Regions from separate parts of the Paenibacillus sp. 2TAB23 genome, predicted to be linked through region 2. Evidence: riboswitches for the same ligand, from Rfam matches in the RefSeq annotation. Region 2 holds a riboswitch; each other region holds the start of a gene.

Evidence for each region. Region 2 has a riboswitch for cyclic di-GMP ahead of AB4Z29_RS13170 (methyl-accepting chemotaxis protein). Riboswitches for the same ligand answer to the same signal wherever they lie in the genome.
Region 1: linked by a shared signal. The riboswitch ahead of AB4Z29_RS01360 (pyridoxal phosphate-dependent decarboxylase family protein) and the one ahead of AB4Z29_RS13170 (methyl-accepting chemotaxis protein) in region 2 are both predicted to bind cyclic di-GMP.
Region 3: linked by a shared signal. The riboswitch ahead of AB4Z29_RS22140 (SpaA isopeptide-forming pilin-related protein) and the one ahead of AB4Z29_RS13170 (methyl-accepting chemotaxis protein) in region 2 are both predicted to bind cyclic di-GMP.
Region 4: linked by a shared signal. The riboswitch ahead of AB4Z29_RS14305 (EAL domain-containing protein) and the one ahead of AB4Z29_RS13170 (methyl-accepting chemotaxis protein) in region 2 are both predicted to bind cyclic di-GMP.

The regions. Positions count from the first base shown of each region.
Region 1 covers NZ_JBFRGD010000001.1:308,718-316,135, reverse strand. Annotated here, with positions in the region: gene AB4Z29_RS01405 (DUF4362 domain-containing protein) at 1-40, shown strand, start outside; gene AB4Z29_RS01400 (hypothetical protein) at 137-553, shown strand; gene AB4Z29_RS01395 (hypothetical protein) at 591-1,154, shown strand; gene AB4Z29_RS01390 (histidine phosphatase family protein) at 1,179-1,730, shown strand; gene AB4Z29_RS01385 (hypothetical protein) at 1,851-2,114, shown strand; gene kduI (5-dehydro-4-deoxy-D-glucuronate isomerase) at 2,384-3,214, shown strand; gene AB4Z29_RS01375 (DeoR/GlpR family DNA-binding transcription regulator) at 3,240-4,034, shown strand; gene kduD (2-dehydro-3-deoxy-D-gluconate 5-dehydrogenase KduD) at 4,039-4,794, shown strand; gene AB4Z29_RS01365 (hypothetical protein) at 5,004-5,375, opposite strand; cyclic di-GMP riboswitch class I at 5,978-6,063, shown strand; gene AB4Z29_RS01360 (pyridoxal phosphate-dependent decarboxylase family protein) at 6,156-7,418, shown strand, end outside.
Region 2 covers NZ_JBFRGD010000007.1:255,983-263,400, reverse strand. Annotated here, with positions in the region: gene AB4Z29_RS13190 (ATP-binding protein) at 1-850, opposite strand, end outside; gene AB4Z29_RS13185 (DUF6081 family protein) at 866-1,600, opposite strand; gene AB4Z29_RS13180 (prenyltransferase) at 1,630-2,541, opposite strand; gene AB4Z29_RS13175 (GH1 family beta-glucosidase) at 2,861-4,204, opposite strand; gene AB4Z29_RS13170 (methyl-accepting chemotaxis protein) at 4,396-6,153, opposite strand; cyclic di-GMP riboswitch class I at 6,238-6,322, opposite strand; gene AB4Z29_RS13165 (DUF1836 domain-containing protein) at 6,397-7,167, opposite strand.
Region 3 covers NZ_JBFRGD010000017.1:74,911-82,328, reverse strand. Annotated here, with positions in the region: gene AB4Z29_RS22155 (stalk domain-containing protein) at 1-1,228, shown strand, start outside; gene AB4Z29_RS22150 (sensor histidine kinase) at 1,305-2,465, shown strand; gene AB4Z29_RS22145 (response regulator) at 2,473-3,201, shown strand; gene AB4Z29_RS22140 (SpaA isopeptide-forming pilin-related protein) at 3,309-4,778, opposite strand; cyclic di-GMP riboswitch class II at 4,810-4,893, opposite strand; gene AB4Z29_RS22135 (hypothetical protein) at 5,138-5,599, shown strand; gene AB4Z29_RS22130 (DEAD/DEAH box helicase) at 5,761-7,418, shown strand, end outside.
Region 4 covers NZ_JBFRGD010000008.1:250,676-258,093, forward strand. Annotated here, with positions in the region: gene AB4Z29_RS14305 (EAL domain-containing protein) at 1-764, opposite strand, end outside; cyclic di-GMP riboswitch class I at 847-932, opposite strand; gene AB4Z29_RS14310 (metallophosphoesterase) at 1,140-3,725, opposite strand; gene AB4Z29_RS14315 (class I SAM-dependent methyltransferase) at 3,731-4,996, opposite strand; gene AB4Z29_RS14320 (nucleotidyltransferase domain-containing protein) at 5,037-5,819, opposite strand; gene AB4Z29_RS14325 (RtcB family protein) at 6,256-7,418, opposite strand, start outside.

The DNA of each region.
Region 1 (7,418 bases), on a different contig from region 2:
GGAAGCGGAGCAACCGACTTTCAGCATGCGCATACCCTGATTGTGTGAAAGTAACTCAAATGAGAGGATTGGTCGTTTGATCAGTAAAAGGAAAACAATCAGCTATTCAATTTTCATAAAATGGATTCTTCTATGCATGATTGTCGTTGTGTTAAATGGCTGCGGTAAATCGGAGAAAATCGAGCATATTGAGGCTTTTGCCACAGAAATGAGCGAGCAGAATGCTGAGGGCTTTTTCGAGAGAACGGGCTATAAAAAGGTAAATGCCATTACTATTGTTGTCGAAGGAGAGAAACACGTGAAGTCCGAAATCAAAATGATTGAGGATCATTACGACATAGATGGAAACTTTGTTAAATCTGAAATCACGCTAGCTGACGGGAGCAGGTCGGATATCTTCATGTCGACTGATGGCGACGAGCGCGTAACGAAGCTCGATAACCCTTCAACCATACTCGTTCCGGAGCTTGTTTCTGACGAACATCATTCCATAAAGCTAACAGAAGAACAGAAGATTGAAGTAAAGGAGCATGTGCTATCGTTCATAAAGTAACCATTCGAGCCGCTCGCGCAAAAAAAGGAGGAATACGATGAAACGTCTTTTATTAATCGCTATCATGATCATTTTAACTTCCTGCGGAGCACATAAGGGAGAAGGCGGGAACGTGAATGAGATTGACGCTGATCTAGCCCACAAGCTGGCTGAACCGAAGCTCCAGCACAAAGACGAGCTATTCGAAATGACTTTGAACATCGAGAAGACTGCCTTCGCAAAGGGCGAACCTATCGAGTGCTCGGTTAGCATGACATATGTCGGCGCTCAAGATTCGATTACGATTTGGGGACCAAGCAGCTACATCGTATTTTATTTAACGGATGGCCAAAGGATTGAAATGGAAGGCGCTAATACGACTGAGCTTAGTCCAACTGTGCTGAAAAAGGGCGAAAAGCATCTTTTTCCTTTCCAAAAAAGCGGCGGTTATTCGAATGATGATCCCAACGCGAGCTTTTGGAGATCCTTTTACGAGGAGAAGGACCTGCTGCTGCCAAGCGGAACCTATCTCATTGCTGCGAATGCCGATTTCTCCTTAGACGAAAAGGTTGTAGACAGCTATTATCGCGGTTCTGTACATGCAACGATTACGGTGAAGTAACATGAGGAGGAGCCCGCGAAACCTATGACGAATCTTTATTTTGTAAGGCATGCGCATTCGCTCTATACGCCGGATGAACTAAACAGGCCTTTGTCCACTAAAGGTTTGAATGATGCAAAAAAGGTAACGGAGCTTCTAATGGATCTCTCAATCGAATATGTCATATCCAGTCCGTATAAACGGGCAGTTCAGACCGTTGAAGGGATTGCTGCATATACAGGGGGACAGATATTAATTATAGAGGGCTTTAGGGAAAGGTTGTTATCGGGCATGCCGGTAGACCATTTTCAAGCAGCAATCGAGAGGGTATGGGAGGATACGAGCTTTGCATGGGATGGCGGGGAATCGAATGTAGTAGCACAGAAACGCGGTGTGGAAGCGACGCTTCGGGTGCTGAGCAGCTATCCCGGAAAAAATGTCGTCATTGGAACGCACGGAAATTTGCTTGTTTTAATTATGAATGCTTTCGAAGGTAGTTATGGTTTTGAATTTTGGAAACAGCTTGCAATGCCGGATATATACAAGCTTTCCTTCGAGGGTGAAAAGCTGATAGAGGTAAAAAGGATATGGAGTTAGCTGGTACAATAAATAAGACATAGAGGTGATAAGCATGTTCAATCCTAAGTTCTTCTTCTATTAGTTGTATCGGTATAATGGCTGAATGCCATAATCTAACCCGGTACGACGGGGATGAAGATGTTCGCAAGAGAAGACATATTGGTATGGGAAGCCGAGCAAAGCACGCAGCAGATTGGTGAGAAGAAGCACAAGAATCCAAGGGCCAGCAAAACCAAGGATTATCGTAAGGGCATTAAAAGTGTTCATTTTGGCAAAGAATGCACCGGGGCAAGGAGAGCTTATTCTCGCCTATATAGGACGCAAATGAAGCATTTAATGCGCAATGAAAAGTATGAGCTTCTGAATGGATATAAGCATACGGGCGGATGGCTTACCTGGTAACCCATATTCCTGGCTTAAAGCAATAGAGGGACTCACTTCTCCTATTGATGTAACTTAGCAAAAATACAAAAATCGGATAAAAGGCGGCCCGCAGCATGGGCCGCCTTTTATATAGAGTTTCAAATCGCTTCCAATCGAAATCATGCAAGTTTCAATTCAGTACTGTTTATGTTTGTAATTGTGTGATATTATAAAAACGAACATAAACAAACGTCAGTGCGGCTGGATGTAAGCGGCTGCACAATAAAACTATAGGAGGCTTTTATCCAATGGAAGTACGCCACACAACAAACCCTACCGATGTGAAGCAATATGATACGGAACGACTGCGCAGCGAATTTTTGATCGAGAGCCTGTTTGTACAGGATCAAATCAAGATGACATATACGCATTATGATCGCATGATCGTTGGCGGAGCAACACCTGTGAATGAGACGCTGGAGCTTGAGGATGCGGCAACGCTGAAAACGGAATATTTTTTGGAGCGCCGTGAGATTGGATTTCTGAACATTGGCGGCCCGGCTTCGATTTCCGTGGACGGTGAGGTTTACGAGCTGAGCAAGCTGGAAGTTCTTTACGTCGGGAAAGGCAAGCGCCAAGTGCTGCTTTCAAGCGTGGACAAAGCAAACCCAGCCAAGCTGTACTTCTGTTCGGCGCTCGCACACGCTGAGATTGCAACACGCAAAATGACGATGGAGGAAGCGAATCCGACTCATCTTGGCTCACAAGAAACGTCGAATGAGCGCGTGCTGTACAAATACATCCACGCAGACGGCATCCAAAGCTGTCAGTTGATGCTTGGCGTAACAAGCCTCAAAACGGGAAGCGTGTGGAACACGATGCCTTCACATGTGCATGATCGCCGCATGGAAGCTTACTTATACTTCGATATGAACGACGATGCACGCGTATTCCATATGATGGGCGAGCCTTCGCAGACGAGACATCTGGTCGTAGCGAATGAGCAAGCGATCATTTCTCCTCCATGGTCTATCCATTCAGGCGTAGGAACAAGCAATTACACGTTCTGCTGGTCGATGGCAGGCGAGAATTATACATTTACAGACATGGACGCCGTGCCTGCAAGCGAGCTAAAATAGAAGCATTCGCTACAGGAGGTGCACCATGCTTGCTGCTGAACGGCATCGGAAAATTATAGAGAAACTAGAGCAGCTTGGCGCAGTGAAAGTATCTGAGCTGAGCGAGCAATTTGGCGTGACGGAAAAAACGGTTCGGGAAGATCTGGAGAAGCTGGAGGAGAAGGGGCTGCTCAAACGTACGCATGGCGGGGCCGTGGTGGAGCAAGAGGGCGAGGACAGCCTCTATCCGCTCCAATTTCCTAACAGTAAGCACCAGCAGGAGAAGTCCGCCATTGCGGCGCTTGCCCTCTCTTGTATCGAGGAGAATGATATCATTGCCCTTGATGCGGGAAGCACGACGCTTGAGATGGCCAAGAAGCTCCCGAATGTGCCCGTTACCGTGCTGACGAATGACCTGCTTATTATCCGCGAGCTGACCTTAAAGGATCAGGTGAGATTGGTCATTCCCGGCGGCTACCGTCACAACAATCTGCTGATCGGAGCGGAGTCCCAGGAATGGATTAAAAGGCTCAATGTTCATAAGCTGTTTCTTTCGACGACAGGCATTCATCTGGAATATGGCTTGACGATATTTACAGAGGAATTGTCAAAGCTGAAGAAGCTGTACATGGACAATGCGAAGACCGTTTATTGCCTGGCTGACCATAGCAAATTCGATAAAGGCGCCTTGATAACATTTGCTGGCCTAGGCGAGATTGATTGCATCATCACAGATGAGGGGATCTCGCCCGAGGTTGCAGCCAAATATGAGGCCCTTCAGATACAAATGATGAAGGCGCCGCTTCCAGAGAGCGGAAAGCGTGCAAAAGGGAGGACATGAACCGATGGGTTTGTTTGATTTGAGCGGAAAAACGGCAGTCGTTACGGGAGCGGGACGCGGCCTCGGAGCAGCTATTGCACTTGGATTGGCGGAGGCAGGCGCTGACGTAGCGCTTGTGACTAACAGCACGCCTGCCGACAAAGCGGCGGAAGCAATTAGAGCTTTGGGGCGGAAAGCGATTACGATTCAGGCGGATATTTCTGACCGTACCAAGCTTGCTGGCATTATTGAGCGGACAGTGGACGAGCTGGGCAGAATCGATATCCTAGTGAATAACGCTGGCATTATTCGCCGGACGCCTGCTGCGGAGCACAGCTATGAGGATTGGCAGGCGGTACTCGACGTCAATTTAAATTCGGTATTTGTTTTATCGCAGCTTGCTGGAAAAAAAATGATCGAGCAAGGCTCCGGCAAAATCATTAATATCGCTTCGATGCTGTCCTATCAAGGCGGCATTAATGTGCCTGGCTATACATCAAGCAAGCATGCGGTAGCAGGGCTAACGAAGGCGCTGGCGAGCGAGTGGGCGAGCAAGGGCTTGCAGGTTAACGCAATCGCCCCAGGCTACATGAGCACGGATAACACCGAGGCGCTTCGCGAAGACCCGGTTCGCAGCGCTCAAATCCTGCAGCGTATTCCGGCTGGACGCTGGGGTACTTCAGAGGATTTAATCGGTCCAGCAGTATTTCTAGCGTCAGCGGCATCCGATTATATGAACGGCCATGTTCTAGCGGTGGATGGCGGATGGCTGGTTAGATAAGCTAAGCGTTAATAATAAGGCTCTCCCTACGGCAACTATAGGCCCACAATCTTTTGAAGGTGGCAGGCATCCGCCTAGCTACCTTTCTGCAAAAGCATTCGCACAAAAAAAGTTGGACGGAAAACATTGCGTTTTTCCGTCCAACTTTTTATTTTGGGGACGTATTGGACAGCCCCTTGTTTATCAAACAATTACAACATAATTACGTACTAGTCCGCTATATTGACGAGGTTGTCTTTAACGTGATAAATGACATAGTTATGATTCCATTGCCGCATGGTAACGATGGTTGATTCATTTCCCTTTTCAAAAAAATAATTAGCGCCTTCTTGCCTGACATAGGTCCAGCCCTTGCTACTCATTCGTTCTTTAAGAAGAAGCCCAACGGAACGATCCTCCGTTAAATAATTCCCTTTCTCGTCCATCAAGACTATTTGCTTATCTGTTGTGCCTAAAGTGTACATGAGCTTAATTTTATGGAATCCAATATTATTGATATAGGCAGCAGCGAATATAACGATAAGTACAACGATTCCAATAATTCCGAATACCGCGACTTTCCAAGGTCTCCTCAAAATCATATAAAATCAACTCCCATACAATATTGTGAAGGATTGGCGATTAGTGCGAAAGATACTATAGAATCAAATTTCGTTAAGTGTGCTATACGATCCGGCCATATAGATTTGGATGATGTTTTGTGGCGGGACAAAAGCGTCTCCATTCTCCATTTAAAAATGATACATCCTCTTGCACCGTATCCCATGACATGCAATCCGATAGCCTTCGAAGCGCCCTATTCAGCAAGCCATGCACGTTCATTTCCTCAATCTCTTCAGGAAATTTCTCTGCCACTTTTTCCCATGCCGTTTCGGATTCCATTTTTATTCCCGATCTTATCTTTGAGCTTAACTTAATGACATTGGATAATACTCTTCTTTTTTATGCGCTTTTTTATCGGTATACATATGTTTTTTTTGAAAATAAATAGACGGATCCGACTGAAAATACGTCAAAAAGCCGTATATTATCCTATCAATTGTGACGAAAAGATAAATTCTTGGCAAAATGGCTATTACTTTAGACTTATATATTTAAAAACATATTGATCTTAGAAATATGAAATAGTAGAATGTTCCTAGTAGCTGTAAATGATTTCTAATTAAAGTACAAATTCCTCCAAATTTCATACGGGCAAATCCATCGAAAGATGGTGGCGCAAAGCTATAGGGACTACTTCTTAAAAAGAAATGTCAGCCAGTTGCGAAGTATTAAGCAAAGGCATACCTATGAGAAAATATAGGTATGCCTTTTTTTATTCAGAGAGATAAATTCAAATGGTGGAGAGAGGTCATAACGTTATGCATAATCAATCAGATATTCGTCGTTTATTTCCAAGTGATGATGGCAACGCAGCTCAACGGAATCAAATGTTGGAATTAATGGGGCAGATCGTGAATGGCGTCGATGAGCTTAAAGATCCGAATTCCGTGTTCCTGAAGGGGGAAAAAGATAGAGGTCCGCTATTTTACAAGGAGCTGGCGGATGTTAGCCGAATTCCCCATAACGGAAGCCCGCTGGAAGAGGTTAACAAAGAGCTTCTTTCCTTGCTGCACGCACATCCTTATCATACCAAATATTTTCTAACCAATATTTTGCCTATGGCCAGTACCCCGGGCATACTCGGCATGCTTGCCGCATTTATGGTGAATGGCAATAATTTATGGGATGTGTATGGGCCGGCAGGCGCAGAAGCCGAAGTTAAGGTTGTTGCGATGATGTCGGATCTTGTCGGATATCAAACGGCAGAAAGCGGTGGATATACAACTTGGGGCGGCCAAGGCGCCATATTTACAGGCCTCAGGCTGGCGATTAATAAAGCAAGCTCATCAGCCGCGAAGTCCGGAGTGCCTCAGAACTTATATGCCTTCTGCTCGGAGGCCGCACATTACAGCCTTTATAAGTCGATGGAAGCAACGGGCCTCGGAAGCGATCACTTAGTCAAAATCCGTACGCATGAAGACAGCTCTATGGATATTGATGATTTGAAAGCGAAAATGGAACAGGTTATTGCGAAAGGCGGCATTCCGATATATGTCGTTGCAACTACGGGCACGACAGATGCAATGGGGATCGATAGCCTTGATGAAGTGTATAGAATGACAGAACGTTTAGCACAGGAGCACCGAATAAATCGGCCTCACATTCATGCCGACTCGGCTCTAGGCGGATTCTTCGCTTTCTTCAACAGCTATGATTTTGCTAATAATCCTTTGGGCATTGAAGGAGAAGCGCTCGCGGCTCTCAAAACCATTCAAGCCAAAATGATCCATTTGAACAAAGCGGATTCGCTTTGCTTCGACTTTCAAAAGCTCGGACAAACCCCTTATTCAACGAGCTTGTTTTTAGTGAAAAATGCTTCTGATTTAAAGCTTCTGGATTTGGATCCAGACGAGACACCTTATGTTGGACACCGAGGATATGGGCAATATCATACGAGTTACACGTTGGAATGCTCAAGAATGGGAAGCTCCATTAGCATATACAGCGCTTTGCTCGCGTTTGGCATTGAAGGCTATCAAAAGCTGCTGGCTCAATTCGTTGAAGTAAATGTCGCTTTCCGA
Region 2 (7,418 bases):
GGCGAGATGCGCCAAGTACCGTCTCGATGTCAGCTAAAAGCTCCTGCTGATCCGTAGCAATCGCATATGCCTTCATTTTCTCGGAGAACAGCCTCATTTTGCCTGCATCGTTTTTGATAGCATGATTTAGTATAGCAGTACCCGAGGTAACCGCTCTCAACGTAGAGTCATATCGTCTGCGATCGATGTTGACACGAACGCCCATGAATCCGTATGTAAATAATGCAATAACAAATACAGTCACACCTAATCCGACGATCCATGTGTTATATACCCACATTCTCAGCATTCCAAAGCTTGGAAGCACATAATTCATGACCATGCTGAACATGACTGGAGGCAGCACAACGGAACAAATGATCCAGTGCGTCCGTGAAAAGGAGGCTTGAAGCTGACGCTTCAGCAGCACCTGAACCGCCCCGTACACAATATAGGGCACTGCCCACCACACCACGATACGAAAGGAAATAGGATACAGTGTCGTATAAAACGGCGTAAAAACGACACATAACACAATCGGAATAAGCAGGAGAAACGGCATTAACGCTTGCATGCGTTTGGTCATGCGAACCGGGCGATACGCATTGGCAAACAAAACGAAAGAATAGGGAAGCCCGTAGTAGGAAACTAGAGAGGAGACTGCTTGCAGTCGATAAAGGAGCTGCTGCGCAACCTCATTCATTCCAGCTTCTGCTGCTGCAGGCAGCCATTGCAAATCCAGAACGGCAGCAAGCGCGCCTGCGCCTCCCGTAAACGCGACAGCACCTAACCAATGATTAACGGACGATCGCCGATCAGAGAGCCATATGATGGCTGCTATTGCCCACAGTGCGATGAGAACGAATAACATAACGCAGCTCCTTCACTATCCTTGCTCAGTTATTTCAATGGTGATCGGAGACCATTCCCCGATAACGGTCTGTCCATGTACAGAAACGCTTCCTTCAGGCGTCAAATCCTTCTCCGTCATAATGCCGAGAGCCACGGTGAATTGATTGAATTTAACCGGGACGTTTCTCTCTCTTCTGACTTCGTTTCCGTTAACGAAAAATACCACTTCATCCATCGAGCGATTGTAAGTGATTTTGTACACGTTGAATGCTTGCGCCTCAAAGTCTGTGTCTTCCTTGAACACGCAGAAATACTTCGTTTTATCGGTTTCAGGCACCTTGACGCCAGGAAAAGGAAGAACCGCATACACGCTAGCGTACTTATCGTTCCCGGCAAAAAAATCGAGTGCCCCGCCTGTCGTGAAGTCGAGCAAATTCAATGAGACGAACCCGTCATATAAATCATTTGGCGCCGTCTGCTGCGAACGTGCGCGGATTTGAAGCTCGAAGCTGATGATTCCTGATTCGGGAACGAGAACAGGTTCTGCGGAATAATACATATGCTTCGCATTGTCCAGAATTTGAATTTGATCATTCGAGCGGCTAAGCGGCGCGCGCACGTAAAGCATGCCGTTGCGTACGATAATGACCGCATTCGGCTCGCGGTATTGCCAGAAGCTTCCGTCCTGTAGAGGGAAACCGCCGATTTTCCAAACCTCGCCTTCATTCAATATCGTATGGAAATCACCTAACGTCCATTGCTTATCCATCTTATCTACCCGCCTTCTAAGTTGATTGCTTACACGAGTCCTTGAATCCATAAAGCAGCTATCAGTAAGGTTCCGCAGCGAATCGTCGCTTTCACCGAAGCGCCCATTAACGGCACGTATGCCGCTGAATCATTACGCGTCGAAAGCCGCCCATATACGCGGTACAGCGGAATGGCTGTCGGCAAAGCGAGCAAAGCATATACCGGCAGCGCGTCCAATGCCACGCATACAACGAGAGTGAAATAAGCCAGCGCCAGCAAAACGCGCGAAAACAGCAATGCCCTGCGCTCCCCCCATACAACGACTAACGTCCGTTTGCCGGCTTGCTTGTCCGCTTGCCAATGCAAAAAATGATGGTTGAACAAAATGAGAGTCGTGAGCAAACCAATCGGCAATGAAAGCAGCAATGCGCGGTAATCAAGCTGTGAGGTTTGTACGAAATATGCGCCAACGACAGGCAGAATCCCGAATGAGATTAGAATCGCAAGCTCGCTGTAGCCTTTGCCGCGGTAACCGAACTGGATTGGCGGCGCCACATAGAAATAAGCGATTAACGTGCCTAGAATGCCGAACACTAGCGCAAGCCAGCCGCTTAACACACTCAAGATAACCCCGCATATCGCTGCAATGCCGAACAAGCCCCACGTCACTGCGGCAAATGCGCGAATGCTCCAGGTTCCCTTCGTCAAATACCCCGAATTGGTCGGAATGACGCCATCCGTTGTTTGAGCAGCCGTATCTGTACCGTTATAATAATCCCATAAATCATTAATCATATTAGAAAATAAATGCGCCGCTCCTGCGCCAATCATCGTAATGACGAACAAGAATGGATGGAAAACGCCGTTCCAAACATAGGCGCCGAGTGCGCCTAGCGCTACCGGAATAAGCATCACAGGCAGCACCCTCACTCTGGATGCTTTCAGAAATTGGTTAAACATGGATGTAGTCACTGCTCCCTTTGATGTCGATGGTTCAATTGAACCACTTCTATTTGCTGTAAGTCAACAATTGGATTAGGAGCGGCTCCGCTTTGGGCTTGCTTTTGCAAGCCGCTGTTTGCATACTGTTTGCATTCTGTTTGCATTCTGTTTGCATTCTGTTTGCATTCTGTTTGCATTCTGTTTCCGACTATGTATCTGCTCTCTGCCACTCCTTCATTTCGGCGCATGGCATGCTTATCCTTCTTTTCCAGCACAAAGAAGCAGGCAGAGTCCCCTTGCTCGAGCTCTGCCTGCTTTATACGGCCTGTCCTGACGATTAAATCTCTAACTGGTTGGCAGCCACAAGCTGGTTATACCAATGATAGCTTGCCTTTGGCGTTCTCTCCAGCGTCTCGAAGTTGACATGAACAAGCCCGAATGGCTTGGAATAACCAAAGGCCCATTCGAAGTTGTCCATCAATGACCACACCATGTAACCTTTGACGGGAACGCCAGACTCAATTGCGCGGTGCAGAGCCATAATGTGATCGCGTAGGAAGCTGATTCTCGCTTCGTCATTGATTTTCCCATCTTGCAGTTCTGCCTCATAGCAAGCGCCATTCTCAGTAATATAGATTGGAATTTGACCATAGGTTTCATTGATCCAAGTCAGCACATGGTAGAACCCGTCAGCATATATGTTCCAGTCAAAATCGGTTTTGGCAAAGCTTGAACTGATTTCTTCGCTGTCATACAAATCATTGCCTGCCGCATGACGAATCAAGCTGCCCGTATAATAATTGATGCCTAAGAAATCGATAGGCTGCGAAATAATAGCCATATCCCCAGGTTCAACCTTCACCTTGAAGCCCTTGCTCTCATACCAATCCGTCAATAGCTTCGGGTACTCCCCCTTCAACACAGGTGAAAGAAACCATTCATTGAAAGAACCGTTGCGTAGCTGAGCAGCCTTCACATCCTCTGGGGAAGAACTGTAGGCCGTTCTCCATTCCGTATTCGGCGCGTAACCAATCTCGCCTTCGATGCCAAGCTCACGGAATCGCTTAACGGTTAAGCCGTGTGCGACTAGAATATGGTGAGCGACATCAAGGGCAGCCTGCATATCCTGCTTGCCTGGCGCATGCGCACCTAGGTAGTTGGATAATATGGAAATACACCAAGGCTCGTTAAGCGTAATCCATCTTTTTACCTTGCCGTTAAATTTACGGAATACCGTTTCTGCATATTGGACAAAAGCATCCATTGTCGCGCGGTTTTCCCATCCGCCCTCATCCTGAAGCGTCTGAGGCAAATCCCAGTGGTATAGCGTTACAAATGGTTCAATGCCATTCGCAATAAGCTTGTCGATCAGCTCCTCGTAGTAATCAAGGCCTGTCGGATTAACAGCTCCTCTGCCTTGAGGGATAACGCGCGGCCAAGCTATCGAGAACCGATAGACAGAAACGCCAAGCTCCTTCAGCAGTCGGATGTCATCATCTACGCGGTGATAACTGTCGCATGCCACATCGCCGTTGTCTCCATTAAGCACCTTGCCCGGTGTTTTCGCGAACGTGTCCCATATGCTGGCACTCCGTCCATCCTCATCAAACGCGCCTTCGATTTGGTACGCAGCAGTTGCCGTTCCCCATTTAAAATCTTTTGGAAATTGTACAGTCGTCATTCTCCACTACCTCCAGCTGTTTTCTATCTATCATAGCGGTACAACGGTTTATTATACTGCTCGTACAATGACTATCCTAACGCCCTTGTGACTTTTTTATGACAAACCGATAGGCCATCTAACGTCAAGCTTGAAAAAAAAGAACGCTTCAGCATATCGCTGAAGCGCCTGTGATTGATATGTCCTTCCTTTTAAAGCTTGAATACAGAAGCCTTTTCTTTCAGCTCATGCGAGGAGCCGGTCAGCTTCTCTGCAAGACTGCGAAGCTCATCAGAAATATCGTTTTGCTTCACGGACAGCTCGCTCATATGCTCCATTTTCCCATTTACGTCCGTGGATGTGTTCAGCAGCTTGTCAACAGCAGATACGATATGCGTCATTCCTGCTGTTATCTCGCTTATTGCCGTTGAAATCTCGCTCATCTGGTCAGACAATACGCTGCTTTGCGATTCCAAAGCTTGGAACGTGCCGCTTGCCGTCTCCGATGCTTGTCTTGTCGACTGAATGACATTCGCAAAGCTTCCGATCGTTCTGCTGCTAGAGGCAACATCGCTTTGGATAAGTGTCAATTCCTTTGTAATTTGCTTGGATATGGTATCCGTCTGGCTTGACAGCTTCCTAATTTCCTCCGCCACAACTGCAAAGCCGCGTCCGTGCTCCCCAGCTCTTGCGGATTCTATAGATGCGTTAAGCGACAACAGATTCGTCTGCGTATTCAAATCCTGAATGCCGTTCAAAAACTTGGAAACATTGTTGTATCGGCCATTCATCGCTTCAAAAGCCTCCGTCAGCTTCGCGAATTGCTCAACGGTTTCGTTAACCATGACGACAACGCCTGCCATTTGCTGGGAGCCGCTCTGGGACGACTGCTTCATTTGACGCATGTCATTGTTTATGTACTCGCTGGAAGCAGCGATTTGCTGGGAGCTTGCGGATATTTGCTCCGTTACCGCCGAAATTGAAGAAGCATCATCATATTGCGACAGCAGTGCTTCACGACCCAGGTCAACCTGGCCTTTCACATCCTCGGAAGCTTGGCGGTTGCTTCCAATCATCGTATCCATGTTGCGCGATACGTGAAGAACAGACTCGCTGACGTTAAGCGTGGCCTTAATCGTGTCTCTTAAATTGTCGCCCATTGCGGCTAGCGCCTGATCAATTTCACCGAATTCATCAGAGCGGGCCAGCTTCTCCTGACTCGTGAAATCATTGCTGCCATATGCGCGGATGCGCCTTGTAATGCCGGTAAGGCCCGTTTTAATCGATTGCGTAACGCCGTAAATCATAATAGCTGGCAATACAGCAAGCAGAATGACATTAATAAGCACGATGATATTAGCGCTCGATACATCACGATTCAGATTGTTTTGGGTCGTTTCTGCGTCATGAGTTAGCCGCTCATGCATGGTATCGTTCGAATAGCTGAGTATTACAGTGTATACGCTGATTAGATTGCTGATGCGCAAGGACTTCTCTTCAGCTGTTAAACCCGATACATCGGTATTGGTTTGATTGAGATTATCAAGTGCGAGGCGAAGAACGCCTATCTGATTGGCATAAAGCTGTCCGCCTTCTTTGGCGGGAGGATATTTCTTGTCCATTTCGATCAGCTGCTTGTCAAGCTCATCGATATTGGCAGGGAGGGTTTCCAAATCTTTCATAATTGCTGAAGCATCGCTCTTCCCATTCTCGATCGCATCCACCATAAGCAGCATGGCTTTCAGCAATTTGTTGGAAATACCTTGATAGTTCCGTTCAGCACGTGATAAATGATCCGAATCTTCAACTGATCCTGCAACTGATACATTCTGAACATAAATAAATGCGCCTGCTCCTAAATTAAACAGTGTGATGATTGCCGTAATAAGAAATAACTTGGTCGTAATTTTCCTCATGTTCATTTTCTTCGACAGTATGCTCGCTCTCTTCAACCAATCCTTCAACACCATTCCAATTTCTCTCCTCTGTCCCTCTGAAAAAACAAAAAAGCTATCCAGCCACAGGAGGCGGACAGCTTCTTAGCTCTATATCCTTCCGGCGGTCTGGCGACCTTAGCACAAGTGCTTTAGGCCCATAACTTTGCGTCCTAGCCTTTCGGCAAGTTTGCCATTTTCAGATTGTCTATGTTTGTATTTACAACATAATCCAGTATAGGACAATAAAGAGTTTCTGTATATCCCTATAGAACTATTTTATTCGGGACTTAGAAACAAAGTCGCATTGCAATAACGCCTGGAGAGGGAATGAAAGTAGGACGTTTGTATGGATATGACAGCAATGAGCAAAATATTGCGCACAGCTTCCCATTGATTGTCCGTTAAATTAGGTAATTGGTTCGCGAACTGATTGGCTGACGAGCGAATGGCTTCCTCAGTCAAAATATCTTGATGCGGATTTTCCTTCAAATGTCCGGAAATATCGAGCAGCTGATCATTGTTTGCATCCAGTTCTTCAAACATACTCGTATACGATGCATATAATTGAATAGGACCGACCAAATCGGCCTTCTCATCCTCTGGTTTTTTAAAAACGATCTCAAATAGCTTGCGTATGGATTCAAAATCAAGATTTGACTTTAAATCATCAATAATGAACAATAACGCAGCCTGATTGAGCGAATATTTTTTACCCGCCTTCGGGCAATCGAAATAAGGCTTAAAATCGCGCTTTACCCAATTTTGCATGGACGTTATCGACAGATTTGAATATTCGATCAGCTGACCGAGCGCAGCAATTTCATGTAGCGAGAAACCTTTGAGCTCATTGCCTTTAATCAGCTTCTCAATAATCGGAGGCAGCAGTGTTGACAGAAATGCCGGCAATCCTGCACCCTTCTCCAAATCGTATTGATGCGTTTTGGTCCATGCGGCTTGCAATACCTGCAGCGGCTTCTGATTATGCTTCCCGTCTAGCGCAAGCAGCAAGCAAGCCATCTCTTTTCGAGTAAGCGTAAAGGACTCCATTTTCCTTCCTCCTCGCGCTTTCGTCATATGTACCTTTTGTTACAAGTTCATATGAACTCATCATATGCCGGAGAATGACAGTTGTAAAGGCTCGAAAATCAATGAGAATGCGCTTTTCCATCTCGTAAAATCGCTCTAATAGCGCATAAAAGGCTGTTACCGTTTGAAATGGCGTTTGTCATATGCTGTAATCATTCGTTATAGTAGATCATAAGAATACAAAAAATATAAATATAAAAGGGTAGTGAGAA
Region 3 (7,418 bases), on a different contig from region 2:
TGCGAAAGCGGGCAAGGCGACACTTAGCGTGAGGGCCGGTGCGATTACAACTAAGCAGGAAATTGAAGTGATTGGTCAGGAACAAATCGCATCTCTCTCCATTGACACAACGGCAGGCGTATTGGCAAAAGGAGCGACCATTACAGCTCCGCTGACCATTAAGCTGAAAAACGGAAGTACGCATAAGCTCAGCGCTGACTCCGTGAAATGGGAGTTTATTGGATTTACCGCAGCGGTTGCTGGAGACAACATAACCGTACAATCGGTAAATGCCGGAACAACAACCGGTTATGCAATTGCCCGCTATGACGGGTATCCGGCTATGATTCCGTTTACGCAAGGGGAAGCGGTAAGCACCTTCGAGGATTTCGAAAAAACGGTATATCCGATCACGTCCCAAGTCACTCCTGTGGATACGACGGTAGGCGGCGTGAAGCTTGTCTCCGACTTCGCAGGACAAACCTCGGCCAAAGCTTTGCGAGTGGATTACGATTTCACGAATGGCTCGGGAACGAAAGCATCGTACGCTGTTTTTAATACTAATGGCCGTGCAATAGAGGGCTCGCCTACCTCCATGACAGTCGATCTTTTCGGTGACAACAGCCTGAACTGGGTGCGCGCAGAATTCATTGATGCAGATGGAAAAGCACATCTACTAGACTTAGCCAAGCAGCTGGACTTCACGGGATGGAAAAACGTTAAGGTGAATTTATCATCGGCCGGAATGAAATTTCCCGTAAAGCTTAAGCGAATTTATGTGGTTACCATTGCGGAAGGCCAAGATGAGCGGCTGCCGGTAGGTTCAATTGGACTAGATAATATGAAGCTCCAATATCCGCCTTCAGTAACGGTTGATACGAAGACAAAGGTCGAAATGACTGTAGGCAATACGACGGCTGCTGTTAATGGCAAAACGTTGAAGCTGGACTCTGCACCGCTCGTGCTTAACGGGATTACTTATGTGCCTGTTCGATTTGTGTCAGACGCTATGGGCTCCCAGCTTCTGTTCAACGGACAAACGGGTCAGGTAACGGTGCTTCGCGGCAATAAACTGATGGAGATGACACTAGGTAAAAAGGATCTCATTCTAAATGGCATGAAGCAAACCTCAGAGGTGACGCCAATTGTTCGGAATAATCGCACCTTGATACCGGTACGCCTATTTTCGGAAAAACTAGGTCTAAAGGTGGGCTATGACGGGAAAACGAAAAAGATTACCATCGATTAACGATGGACGAAAGATATCCCATCTGTGGTATGATAGAGTAGATTAACCTTTAATACAGAAAGGTTGCCGATCTACAGTGGACCACCTTACAGGCGATATAAATCGAGTCATTAAAAATGCAATCGAAGTCATGGAAGACAGCAAATATCAAATTTATGAAATATGTGAATCGGCGCGCACGGAATTAGAATCGCTGGAGCAGGAGCTTGAAATCGTGCTTCAAGAAACAGTGAAGACGATCGATAAGGTTGATCAGCTCGAGCAAGACTATCGCCGTGCGCGGATAAGGCTGACGGAGGTCAGCCGCGATTTTGTACGCTACAAGGAAGATGACATTAAGTCAGCCTATGAGAAGGCAACGCAAATTCAGCTTGATCTGATGGTATACCGCGAGAAGGAATCGTATCTGAAGGCAAGGCGGGATGATTTGCAGAAGCGAGTTCGCAATGTAGAAAACTCCATTGAGCGCGCAGAAACGATTGCATCGCAAATAAATGTCGTGCTTGAGTATTTAGCGGGAGATTTGAACCAGGTTACCCGAATCATCGAGTCAGCCAAAACCAGGCAGCTGCTAGGGTTGAAGATCATATTGGCCCAAGAGGAAGAGCGCAAACGCATTGCTAGAGAGATTCATGATGGACCAGCTCAATCACTCGCCAATATCGTGCTTCGAACAGAAATTGCAGAACGAATGCTTATCAAGCAGGAATTTGTGATGGTGCAGGAAGAATTAGTAGATTTGAAAGGACAGGTTCGCTCCGGGCTGGAGGAAATTCGCAAAATCATTTTCAATTTGCGTCCGATGGCTTTGGATGATCTGGGACTTGTTCCGACGCTGCGAAAGTTTACACAGGATTTTGAAGAGAAAACGAAAATACATACCGTATTCGAGTTGATTGGCAAAGACGCTCGAATGCCCTCCGCAATGGAAGCAGCGATATACCGATTGGTACAAGAAGCTTTCACGAATGCGTTGAAGCACGCTAGCGCTTCTCACATTAAGCTCGAGATTAACTATCAGCCACAGCATATTTCGCTCATTATACAAGACAACGGCGTTGGGTTTCACAGTGAGTTAATCGAGCAGGACGCCACCCGAAACGCACATTTTGGATTGGTTGGAATGAGAGAGCGGATTGAGCTGATTGAGGGAAGGATGGATATAGACTCAAATCCTGGTAGAGGGACGAAGATTGTAATAGATATACCTACTACTGCCGAATCTAGAAAGGAGTAAGATGTTGATGATCCAGAGACCTGCAAGCAGTATGAATACTATCAAAATTTTACTTGCGGATGACCACCAGCTATTTCGCGAAGGACTTAAACGAATTCTAAATATGGAAGACGATCTTGAAGTTATCGGCGAGTGCGGGGACGGCATTCAAGTTATGGAGTTTTGCAATCATACGATTCCTGAGATTGTTTTGATGGATATCAATATGCCAATCGAGAACGGAGTCGTGACGACTGAGCGATTGAAGAGCTTGTTTCCCGATGTAAAGGTTATTATTCTATCTATTCACGATGATGAGAGCTATGTGTTTGAAACGCTTCGAAAAGGGGCTACCGGCTATTTGTTAAAGGATATGGAGGCAGAATCGCTTATTAACGCTATTCGCTCCGTCGTTCAAGGCCATGCCTATATCCATCCTAAAGTAACGGGCAAGCTTATTAACCAGCTTCGCCGCATGACTTACTTGGACGAGATGGGAATCGTTTCAGGCGCAGCAGCAGCCCAAGAGCCGGGCGTGAAATTCGTTGCTGGCGATGAGAGCCCGTTAACACGCCGAGAGGCAGAGGTACTAAGGTTAATGGCGGAAGGCAAAAGCAACAAGCTAATCGGCGAATTTTTGTTTATCAGCGAGAAAACAGTCAAAAACCATGTGAGCAGCATTTTGCAAAAGATGGAAGTTGATGATCGCACGCAAGCCGTTATTCAGTCGATTAAATATGGGTGGGTTACGTTGTAGCTTTAATCGCAATTAGATTTACATGTAGAGAAAACCCCCGCAATCTTCTCGATTGCGGGGGTTTCTGTGTCTAATGAGCTGACAGCAAGATAGGTTACGAATAAGCGTTATTTACTTTGCTTTTGTTTGCGTATGGAGATGAATCCAGCTGTCAATGCAAATGCGCCGATAAGATAATACGGAATTGGACTAGTGTCGCCTGTCTTCGGTAACGTATCAAGCGGAACTTGTTCATCATTCACATCAACAATAGTATCGGTAGCGGAGTCAACTTCCTGACCATCGTCCACTCCACCAACTGGCGGCTCGTCATCTTCGATTTCGATAATATCCGTTTCCTCAGGCGTTGGAGATACCGTCGGTGTTGTCGTTGAAGAAGGCGTTACGGTCGGAGTAGTCTCAGGTGTCGAGAATGGTGTCGGCGAAGTATCTGGAGTCGCTGAAGCTGTAGGCGTTGGTGTTATAGTAGGCGTAGGAGTAGGAGACGTCGACGGTGTTGGTGTCGGCGTTGTGCAAACCTCGCCATCGTTTACGAGTGATAGCTCCTTTTCATTGCCCCACGAAATGGTTAGCGTATTCGGATTCGTGCTGGCGGCTTTGAGAAACGTTTCTGGCTGGGACTGAACCGCGTAAGTGGATAGGGTTACCGAGGTGTTGCCTGGAATTTTGCCTTCACCTGTCTGATTCGAGCCGGGAACTTCCCATATGAACGGCACCTCGATATTGCTTTCATTCGTTACGATCCAGCTTCTTGTAGCTTCTGGATCGGCCGAGCAGGCAGTATCTAGCTTCAGCTTCGGCGTATTGATGACTACTTTCAGCGCGCTGGAAGCAGCCGTAACCTCAATTTGCTGGCTCGCGGTCAAATCGGTTGTGAATCCGGTTAACGTTAATTCCTTAAGGACGTAAGATCCAATCGGCAGATCCTTGAACTCCAGTATGCCGCTTGCGTCTGTCGTTCCTGTTCGGAATAGAGAGTCATTGCTCCATAGCTCGAAGGTGATGCCGGCATGAGGCGCACCTTCAATGTTATTGATATGCTTATTGATAATAAGGCTGCCAGCGCAGGTGCTGGAGAGCTTCAGCTTCCAAGCTTTAATCTTGTTGCCGTGTGCGCCTACTCCTAGCTGGGTGAGCAGGTCCCCGCTGTAGATATCAAGCTGGTAAGGCTGGCAAGCGGGTAGATTGACCGTAATGGTATACGTTCCTGCTTTCGGATATATGATGGATTGCCCATCGAAATGGACTTGCTTGTTATAAGGTATAGTTGTTTCACCTGGGCCTGGTTTCCAATCCGCCGGACCAGCATAGGAGGAGAAGCTAACTCGTACGCAATCCTGCGTTGTGGTAAAAGTCGCTGTCGCCGTACCGTTGCCATTGTCAACGATGCTGGCATGGCTGGCGATAATATGCTCTCTATCTGAGGAGTAGGTTTGACAGCTGTTCTCCGTGGAAGGCTCTTCTCCGGAAGGGCTGCCGCTGCTGTCTCCTTCTGCCATGGCAATAGAACCTAGTGCAAGCGAAAAAATCAATAAAAAGGCTAAGCTTAAAGATATTTGTTTTTTAAAATAACGCATGATTCACTCTCCTCTTAGATAAGTGGTAGGGGTCTAAGAGGGCCGGTTACACTACTCGCTCCATATAATCCAAGTGTCCACATACAGACTATACTTCATCGCTTCCCTGGATAATCTAATAAGCGTCAATCACCGCTTCCTTTCCATATTCACGCATATCTTATATATGCAAGTCTACGTAATAAAATGATAACATATATTGTAAATTGCTCAAGGGTGTTTCTTTGTCGGAATTTGACTATTAATAACCGTGAGAGTAGGACTTTTGAGGCGCTGCGCCCATTTTTCAATCTTGTCCTTTTTAGCGGAACCAGTGGGCTCTTCCCGGCATATAGTGTCACCAAGAGGAGGTGGCCGCCATGTTGGAGGTTTTACTTTTGGTCATTGGCTGCTATGCTTTGGGTGCTTTGTCTGTGCATCTGGCTTTTCGCATTTGGCGAGGAAGGCAGCGGGCTAGCAAGCATTTTGTGCTGGTGGCGGGCGTTCGGCAAAATAATATGGAATGGTATATGCGGTCGTTGTTTTCTTTTTCGAGGAGAATGGGCAAGGATGTACGGCTTACCATTGTTGATCAGGGGATAAGCGATGAAACGCTGGCCATTGTCGAGCGCTTCTCCAGAGACGGCAAAGAGGTTCAGGTGCATAGCAAGGCAACGGGCTCAGATAGCGAAAATACAGATCGTAAGCGCTCACAGGCGAAGGATGTCGATGGCACTCAGCTATTGTGGCTGCTGCAAGCCGAAGGCATCGTATCGCAAGCGGATCATGCGGTGTTGATTGATTTGCAGAACCCGGCGGATTTGTCCAAAATGCCATTTTAGGATATAATTTTTGCAAATGAATATTCAGGGTGAAGCACACCCGATGACGCGCTGCGCGTCATCGGGTGTGCTTTTTTTGTTCGCTATAGGCGCGTGGATGAGCCTTAATGGATGGAAAAGACGCTGAATGCTCATCCGAAAAGCGAAGGGGGAGATCAGGGATGAAGGCTCAGATCTATGTGGTTAAGACACGCGAAGGCTGGCAGGCAGAGATGTCTATCCATGCTGCGATCGATAGGCATTTTTGGATGGATGGACATTATGGCGGGGCTGGTCGCCTGAACATGGATAAGGGAGAAAGGGGCTGGCTGCTGCGGGAGGAGCTGCCGCTTGGCGATGCTTGTTTGGCTGTTGAGCTGTGGGAGTCTGTCGTGCTTAAACGGAGCGGTGTGAAAGCTGCTGTGGATCAACAAGACAAGCGAATGACAGAAGCGGTAAAGGTGAGAATGGAAGCGAGCTCTACGGATGGCTATGAAGCGATAGAGATCCTCGTTGCTTGTGCCGAGCAGGCTAAACGAATAGCACAGGAGGGAAAAGAGAACGTAGGGCTCGGGCGCTGGCTGCGGTTCGGGAGTAAGCAAAAGAAGCTTGCGAAGCTGGGAGAGGATAGGTTGTTGCGTTTAGCGGAACGGTGGGAGCGGAAAGAAATGAGTGGCTGGGAGGGAGAGACGGAAGAAGGAGACGGGTTCGTGAGGCGAACAGAACGAGGAGCGGGGAGTGAGTGGGCGGAACGACGGGAGCGGGGAGTCGTGAGCGGTAGGGAGGCGAGTTGGAGGAAGGAGGCGGAAGAAGGCGAGGGGATGGTAAGGCGAACAGAACGAGAAGCGGGGAGTGAGTGGGCGGAACGACGGGAGCAGGGAGCTGTGAGCGATGGGGAGGCGAGTTGGAGGAAGGAGGCGGAAGAAGGCGACGGATTGGTAAGGCGAACAGAACGAGGAGCGGGGAGTGAGTGGGCGGAACGACGGGAGCAGGGAGCCGTGAGCGGTGGGGAGGTGTGGATGGAGAGGAGTGAAGCGGTACATTGCCGAGCGGAACTGGAGGGAATCGCGGCGGGGGCGCAGCGCGCCGCGGCTATGCTTCAGGGACGTGCGCTGCTCCGTAGCGAAGCGCACGCCCTGTTGTCCGGCGCGGGCGGACCCGGCGCCGCGGCAGGCTGGAGCGAAATGCTGCAGCTTGCCGCGCTGCTCGGGCAGGTGCGCCTGGGCGGATCGATCGCCGCCGCGGATGGCGGGCGATCGGGTGCGCAGGGACGCCGCAGGCGCGAGCGCAGATGTCTGCGCTGCGGGAGCGGTGAGGCGGCCATGCACCGCACGGCATGCGCCGCGTGCGGGAGGGTGTGCGCCTATTGCACGGCGTGCATTGGGATGGGGCGGAGCCGGGAATGCGAGCTGCTGGTTACGGGGCAGCGCTCGGGTCTTCATGGAGCGGAGAGAAGCGAGGCGAGGGGGCGCAAGGTGCTGTCCCATGAGCAGCGGTTAGCGAGATGGCAGCTTAGTCCTGCGCAGACGGCCGCGGCAGCGAAAGCTTTGCAGTTTGTAGAGGCGCCATATGCGGGCAGGGATAATAAGCCGGAAGGGAGTGAAGAGGGACCGAGAGAGTTTCTTCTGTGGGCCGTGACAGGAGCGGGCAAAACCGAAATGATTTTTCCTCTGGTCGAGTCCGTCCTGCTCCGGGGTGGCAAGGCGCTCATTGCAACGCCGCGCCGCGATGTCGTCATCGAGCTCGATCCCCGAATACGCAAAGCGTTCCCAAGCTCAACTGTGGTTACGTTATACGGCGGCAGCGAGCAACGCTGGGAATGCGGCGAAATAACGCTGGC
Region 4 (7,418 bases), on a different contig from region 2:
ATTACTTTTTTTTGCGTTATATCCTTAGCTATGCCATAAATGCCGATCAGCTCTCCGTCGACGATTATCGGAATATTCGTCACATTTACTTCGATTAATTCACCCTTTTCGGTTATGCCGGTTGTATCGTAGTTTTGGGGAGTAAGCGTTCTCATCGTTTCCTCGAAATGCCAAATCGTCTTCTCCAGACTGCTCGCTTCCACGAAACGGTGGAACCCCCCCTGTAGAACCTCAGCTCTCGAACAATTGAACATGAGCTCAAGAGCGCCGTTGCAGGACAGGAACTGTCCCTTTAAATCAAATGAAAATATCGCATCCGGATTGTTATCGAATATAGACTTATAATACTGCTTCTCCACGTTCAGCTCATGCTGCAGCTTCATATTATCTGTTACATCCTGAATGGTTCCTACTGTTAATTTAAGGTCCTGGGCTTCATCCCCTATGAATGTAAGCGTCTCAATAATATGCCGTACCTCGCCGCTAGGTCGAATGATGCGGTACTCTTGAACGCTCTCTGTCTTTGTATCAAACGCTTCATAGAGGGTTCGTTCCACGCGCTCCCGATCCTCCGGATACACCCGCTTAAAAAAATCTTCCTGCGTCATTGAAAATTCGCTATCCAACCCGAATATGTCAAACATAAAGCTCGACCATGATGCCTGTTTGCTGGCATGGTCGTACTCCCAGTATCCTAGATTCGCTGCTTTTTGAACGGCATCAAAGCTGCTGCTGCTATTAAATCGTATGATAGTGAATGCCATAGCTAAATATCCCTTCCTATGTATAACGTTTGCGGTAACCTGATGTGCAGGAAGAGGATTTATTCATATAATCGCTATTCCCTTTGGCAACCCAGCCACCTTTGGACATTTCCTTTAGGTCTGTTGGCTTTGCGTCATTGCCTTTCAGCAACTTTGCTATTATCTAGGACTTTCTACTTATATGATTATTTCATACAAATCCGATATATGCCATATCAATTAGGCATAAATATTTATGATTCCATAAGGTGAAACGACTATCGCCGTCTATTCGCGGCGCGGCGCGTTTCATTGCGAGAAATATAGAGTAGGCAGCCTAAGGATATCCTTTCCTATATTTTAAAAAAACCTCCCTTGATTGGGAGGCTCATCACGTTATAGACGCGGATCGATTTCCTTTTCTTTCGCTACCTCGAACAAGAGATTGGCGACTGCAGCCCGGTACGGCTCATGGTCTGGCGCGATGTCTGAGAAGGGAACAGCCAGCATGCGCTGTCCAAGCCGGTACTCATTCAAAGAAGTGCGAAGCTTCATCGCAATGCTCTTCTGTTTAATCAGCTTGCTGTATTTATGAGGGAAGCGATAATCATAGCCGTAGATGATCGACATATAGTCTTTATTGCGTACCTTCATATAAGGGACCGTATAAGGGATCGGAAGCTCCGGCTTAATGACGACGCCCTCCATATGACTCTCAACCGTCAACGTGCGGAAATATTGGTCAGCCTGCTCGTAGCAGTCCGGATCGGCCAGCGTAATCGAAATGTATGGATCGTCCGAGAGGAACCGGTACATCTCTGAGATAGGCCAGTCCGGAAGCGTCTCGCTGCCGTCTGCATGGATGAATTTGAGCACGGCAAACGGTTTGTATTCAAGCTCGCCACTCTCCGCATACAGCTCCAGCTGTTTCTTGTAAGTTTCGTGGGCGCTCAGATGCTCGTCCAGCGGAACATACTTCTCCAACATCTCATGAACGTGCTTGTAGTTCTGATAGACGTGCAGCCCGTACTTCTCATTTAGCGCCGCTTTGGCGAGATGGTGCTGATCCTTCTCGAAGCCGCTTTCTTTGTAGTCGGAAGCCAGCTTTGTGAATGCTTCCTCGAAGCCATTCGCCTTTAAGAAGGAGAGCTCGGTCTCAAGCGCTTTCTCAATCGGTTTGAATTGCTTCTCGATGAGCCCTTCGCCGAGCGCTTGCCAAGGCAGCAGCTCACCATCCAGCAGCAGCAGCGTGATCTCGTTCTCCATCATATAGCTTCCGAATCGCTCAAGCAGCTTGCCATATACCGCCGCCAAGTCCAGCTTGCTTATTTTGTAGCCATTTCGGCTCACTGCATAGCAATGCTCGGTATCCGCATGCAGATAGATATTGCAGCGTGATCCCATATACTTCGGCTGCAGAACAACTTCTTGGGCACCCCGCTCCTTGAAATAATCCAAGCCCTTGCGCAGCGACTCGAGCTCCTGAGCGGCTTCATCCTTGTCGGCTGGCGCCATAGTTCCGGATATAAAGTTGATTTTGTTGCCGGAGCAATAGGTCAGCCTGCGAACCTCCTCCTCGCCGAGCTCGTGCAGAGAAACTTTGCGGTCCTCCTTAAAGAGCGTCGGCAGCTCATCCATCATACTGGAATGGGCAGATTTCTGTGATTTGAAATAAGGCTTCCCAGAAAACGTAACCGATGTAAGCTGGTTCCCGTGTACCGCTCCGGAATCGAGGTGGATTTTGTTTTTTAGCCGGAACGTATTTTTGGCTGCGATATGTCCAAAAACATGATAAGGCTGGTTAGCCGCCGCGTCGCGCTTCAGGAAATGAAGCTGCTCCTCAAGCGGCGCAGAACGGTCGATCCGAAAGTTCCGCTGATGCCTGACGGAGTTCGCATCCAGCTTCCCAATGTATTTGTTCTCGCATGGCGCATGCGTTACATAGTAGGAAGGGCCGTTTATGCCTATCATTCGATAAAAGGGCTGCGACAGCGCTGTAAGCTCATTAAATCGCGCGAGCAGCTGTTCATCAGCCTTCAGCACCTCGGTAGAGTCGAAGTACGCGTGCAGCAGCTCCTCCTCGACTCCCTTTATTTCGCCACGCAAATACTTGTATACAAAATTCTCGTGGTTGCCCATTACGAACAGAAACCGTTCTTTGTTCACATATAGGAAATCGATGATTGCTCTCGTTTGGTTCCCTTTGTCAATCCAGTCGCCGACCAGCAGTATTTTCGTTCCGCCTGCTCTTCCCGTTTCAATTAAACGGTCCCCGTCATATTGAAAGCCGTAGCTTATAAGCAGCGCTTTCAGCTCATCCACGCATTCGTGGACATCGCCTACGATAATCATTTTTTGATCAAGAGGGAGAATCGTGGACAAATAGTCATTCGTGTCCTCGATTACAACCTTATAATCCGCATTCGCAGTGCCTTCGCCTGGAAGAAAGAAGTCCTTGGCGCGAACCTTATGAATTCGGGCGTACTTCTCCCGTGACAGCGAACCGAGCACCTCCTTGCGCAGACGGTTGATATGGCTCGTTATCAGCTTCTTCGAGCGATCCGAGGCATAATAATCATCCCGTTTCCGGTAGTCGAATAGAATAACCTCCAGATTGTAGTTGTTTTCCTTCGCAACTTCCCTTACTCTGGCACGGAAATCCTCTGCCAATCCCGTCGTATCGACCACAACAAATTCCGCGTTGATCGGAAAGCTCGTCACGAGGCGCAGCTTCTCGAACAGCAGCCTAAAGGCTTGGTCGCTCGCCTCAAGCATCACTTGATCGTATTTATCGTAATCCGCGCCCAGCAGCTCCTGACGCAAGCTGTCCGAGGAAATATATTGCACATTGGCGTTTACGCCTTTATGCTCATCGCGGAACCGCAATTGCGGCATCAATACTTCTTTCGCAAACGTCGTTTTACCGCATTCCGTTGAGCCAATCATCATAAAAATCGTATGGATTTTCGTTTTAATTTCCATCTCTGCTACTCCCTCCTTCTTTCCAGAATTGCACCCTGCGTCGTTTGCACGCCGTTCACGCCATCCCCGATTGCGATAAAATGGCAATCCACATTCTGTTCTTTAACCGCATCGAGCAGCCACGCTTGGAACGCTGGACGGCCAAGCTCCCATTTATGATCATCATGCCGGAAATCGCTTAGCTCGTAATAAGCGTTGAATTCCGCATTGGGAGTCGTCAGTACGAAACGGTCAAAGTCGACGCTCTCGCAAATTTGCCGAATAAGCGCTCCGGCTTCATCCAAGCTCATATGCTCAATGACCTCGGTTAGAACCACATCCAGCTGCTCGCCGTTATAAGCATCAAGAAAGCGGTGAATAGACGGGAACGTGACAATGTTGTCCAGCTCCTTTGCCTTCGCTTTGCGCTGGACGATCTCGAGCAGCGGCTCTTCAATGTCGATGGCGTAATAGCTGGCCTCCGTCTTCGCCGCAAACGGAATGGCATAGAAGCCTTCGCCGCAGCCGACGTCGAGAATCGACTTGTCGAACGGAAGCACGCTTCCGATATAGCTTCTCCGCTGCTGTGCTGTCCCGCCGAAAGCCAGCTGTATCGCATAGCGGTCCGTTTTCTCCAGCTCCGCTTTGTATTTCTTGAACCGATCCCGCGATGCCAAGAAATGACGGGCAAACAAGCTGCGAATGTAAAAAGGCGCATCGATAATTTGAATGCTTTTCACATATTTGACGAGAATATCATCGGAAATATCGATGTACTCCTCGCTGAACATCGATAGAAACAAGCAAAGGACGCTGACGACATGCATCAGTTCGTAGAGCGATCTGCTCGTCTTAATGGTTAGCGAGTAGCTTTTGCTTGCCAGGTGCTCCACTTCAAACGAATAGTCCGGCAAATGCCGCTCAAAAAAATCAATATAGCGAAGCAGCTGGATATGAATCATATTGATATGGAACGTATGCTCATACTGCTCTGTATCGTTCGTATGCTGTGCCTTGAGCGGCGACGCAAAAAACTCATTGATTGCTCCAAGTACGAATAGCGGCGTATTATACCTGGACACATTGAGGTATTCGAATTGATCCTCTCTATGCTGCTTGTAAGAAACCTCATTGTCAGCGTCCTTGAAATACACGTTAAACGTTGCTTCATCCGTATACCAGCCGTATGCCATTCCTTTGCGAACGGCGCGAAGCAGCATGCCGGAATGCGGATTCTTTCGAATGACGAACGAAAAGTTCGGATTCGTTGATTTCAATTGCACGATTGCCATTGTGACCTTCCTCTTGCCTATAAAATAACTGCCTTAATCATTAACGCCATACCTCGTCCAATGCGCTGCGGAACAAATCATCCAGCCGTTCATCTCGCGCACCTTCGCCTTGCTTTAGCTGCGGGGCGAATCGCTCGTAATAGGCGATGCGTTCTTCCAAATATGCATTGATTGGATGCAGGCGCGGCTCATAATCCAGCTCCTCGCCAGCCTTTTTGCGACGCAACAGCTGCTCGACCGTGAACCACAGCTCGCTTCCTCTCGGAATAAGCGCCTGGGCCAATTCGTCGAACGCGATCGGCGGCATCGATTGATACGTTTCGATCCAGCCGCAGGCTAAAATGGGCCGAAGCACATAAAAATATTTCTTGATCTTAACTTGCTCCCCCTGTAGATAATCCCTATAGTTGCCCTTCGCCATATTAAGGTAATGATATAAACATGACTTTGGCGAGAAGGTCAACGGCGAGATGCCCCGCAGCTGCTCAGCAACCGTATATTTCGTGTAATAAGGAATCGGTGACTGCAGCCATTCCATGAGCGGCGGGTTCGATTTGCGGAACAAGTTCAGCGCCTTTCTGAGGTCCCAACCGTTGATATCCAGCATGTCGCTGATTGGCCGCTCAATGACGTCTCTTTTATCAAAAATCGATAAATACCATTCGACCGGTCTTACATAAATAAACCGGACATCATAATCGCTGTCCTTGGATGGAAAGCCCCATGCTCTGCTGCCAGATTCGCAGGCATATAAGATTCGTACCTGCTCCTTCTGCTCAATGCTGCCCAGCTCCAGCAAGATCTCGCTATGTATGCTCGTCATAAGTATGGCTCCTTTCATTATGCTAAGATGATGAAGCGCCTGACGGCGTCCTTTCAATAGACGCCATTGTTTCGGCGAAACGTATAGAGAAAGAAGGAGCAAACTCATATCCTTTCCTATACGTTAAGGCGACCTACTATCGCCGTCCTTTGGCGGCGCGGCGCGTTTAATTCTGAGAAGTATAGAGAATGTATGGCCCAAGGATTATTTTTCTGGATTTCAAAAAAAGACCATGGACGCATTCGTCCATGGTCTTAGGGCAAGGATAGGCAGCGCTGCATGCGCATGCCCTCCCATCATTTAAGATCGCGGGTTCGGCGGGTAGGGCTATGTTCTTGCGGTGCAGTGTTATCGCTTAATTCCTGACTCTCGTTGAATAACCGCTCACTTAGATGTTGATTTAGCATTCTCCCCGCACCCCCTATTTTCCTTTATTTTACGTTCCTTTAACGGCAGCGAGCGGCTTGCACTTCGCAACGACCTGCGCAAGTCCTGCGCCTACCACGCTCTCGATGATTTGATCAACATCCTTATACGCCTGCGGCGATTCATCCACAAGCGACTCCATCGAGCGCTGATTCACCACGATTTCATCGTCCGTCCCTACCCGCATTGCAGCTGCTACCTCTTCTACCGATACTAGCTGTTTCGTGGCGTTCCGGGAACGAATGCGTCCCGCTCCGTGGCAAATCGAGTAATGATTCGCTTTCCCCTCCGGGCTGCCGACCATAATGTAGGAGGACGTTCCCATCGAGCCTGGTATAAGCGCGGGATGCCCCGTTGCACGGTATGTCTCCGGATTATCCGGATGGCCGGCGGGCAGCGCTCTGGTCGCCCCTTTGCGATGTACGAAATACGATTGCTCATCCATCTGCTCTTCCCAAGCATAATTATGCATAAGATCATACAGCGTGCGCAGCTCGAACTTCGGTCCGAATATATCCTTGCCTGCTTCGCGAACCGCATAAGCAATCAAGTGACGGTTCACAACCGCATAATTCAATGCGGAGTACATGAGATTCACGTACGTTTGCCCGAGCGGATGGGAGAGCGGCGCATAGAGCAGCTTGGGATCAGCGGTGCCGATCCCCTCTTGCCGCATCATTTTGGCAATATCGGTACCGCAGTATTGGCTGACCGCGCCTCCCCAGGCGCGGGAGCCGGAATGGATCATAATAACGACTTGACCGTCGTACAATCCCCAAGCCTCGGCGATTTCCCGATTCTCCTCCGCGATTTCGATTGCTTGGATTTCGACGAAATGATTGCCGCCGCCGAGCGTACCCAGCTGTCGATGCGCGCGATGCCAGACCATCTCCGGGAATATATCCAGCACATCCTCGTCGAAATCGAATCTGCTGCTCTCCACATGGGTCAGCGAGGTCGCTTTGCGCGGCGTGTACGCATCCGGGATATATTTCTTCGGCAAGCCGTGCAGCCCCTTTTTGACGACATGCTCCAGCCTTATATCCGAGAAATGTCCTCTGGCATGCTCCTCGGCAGGCAAATACTTCTCGATCGCCCGAACCAGCTTCCGACGCAGCTTAACCTCCTTCAGATCATCCTTGTGCAGGCTCGTGAGCTGCACCCGCATCCCGC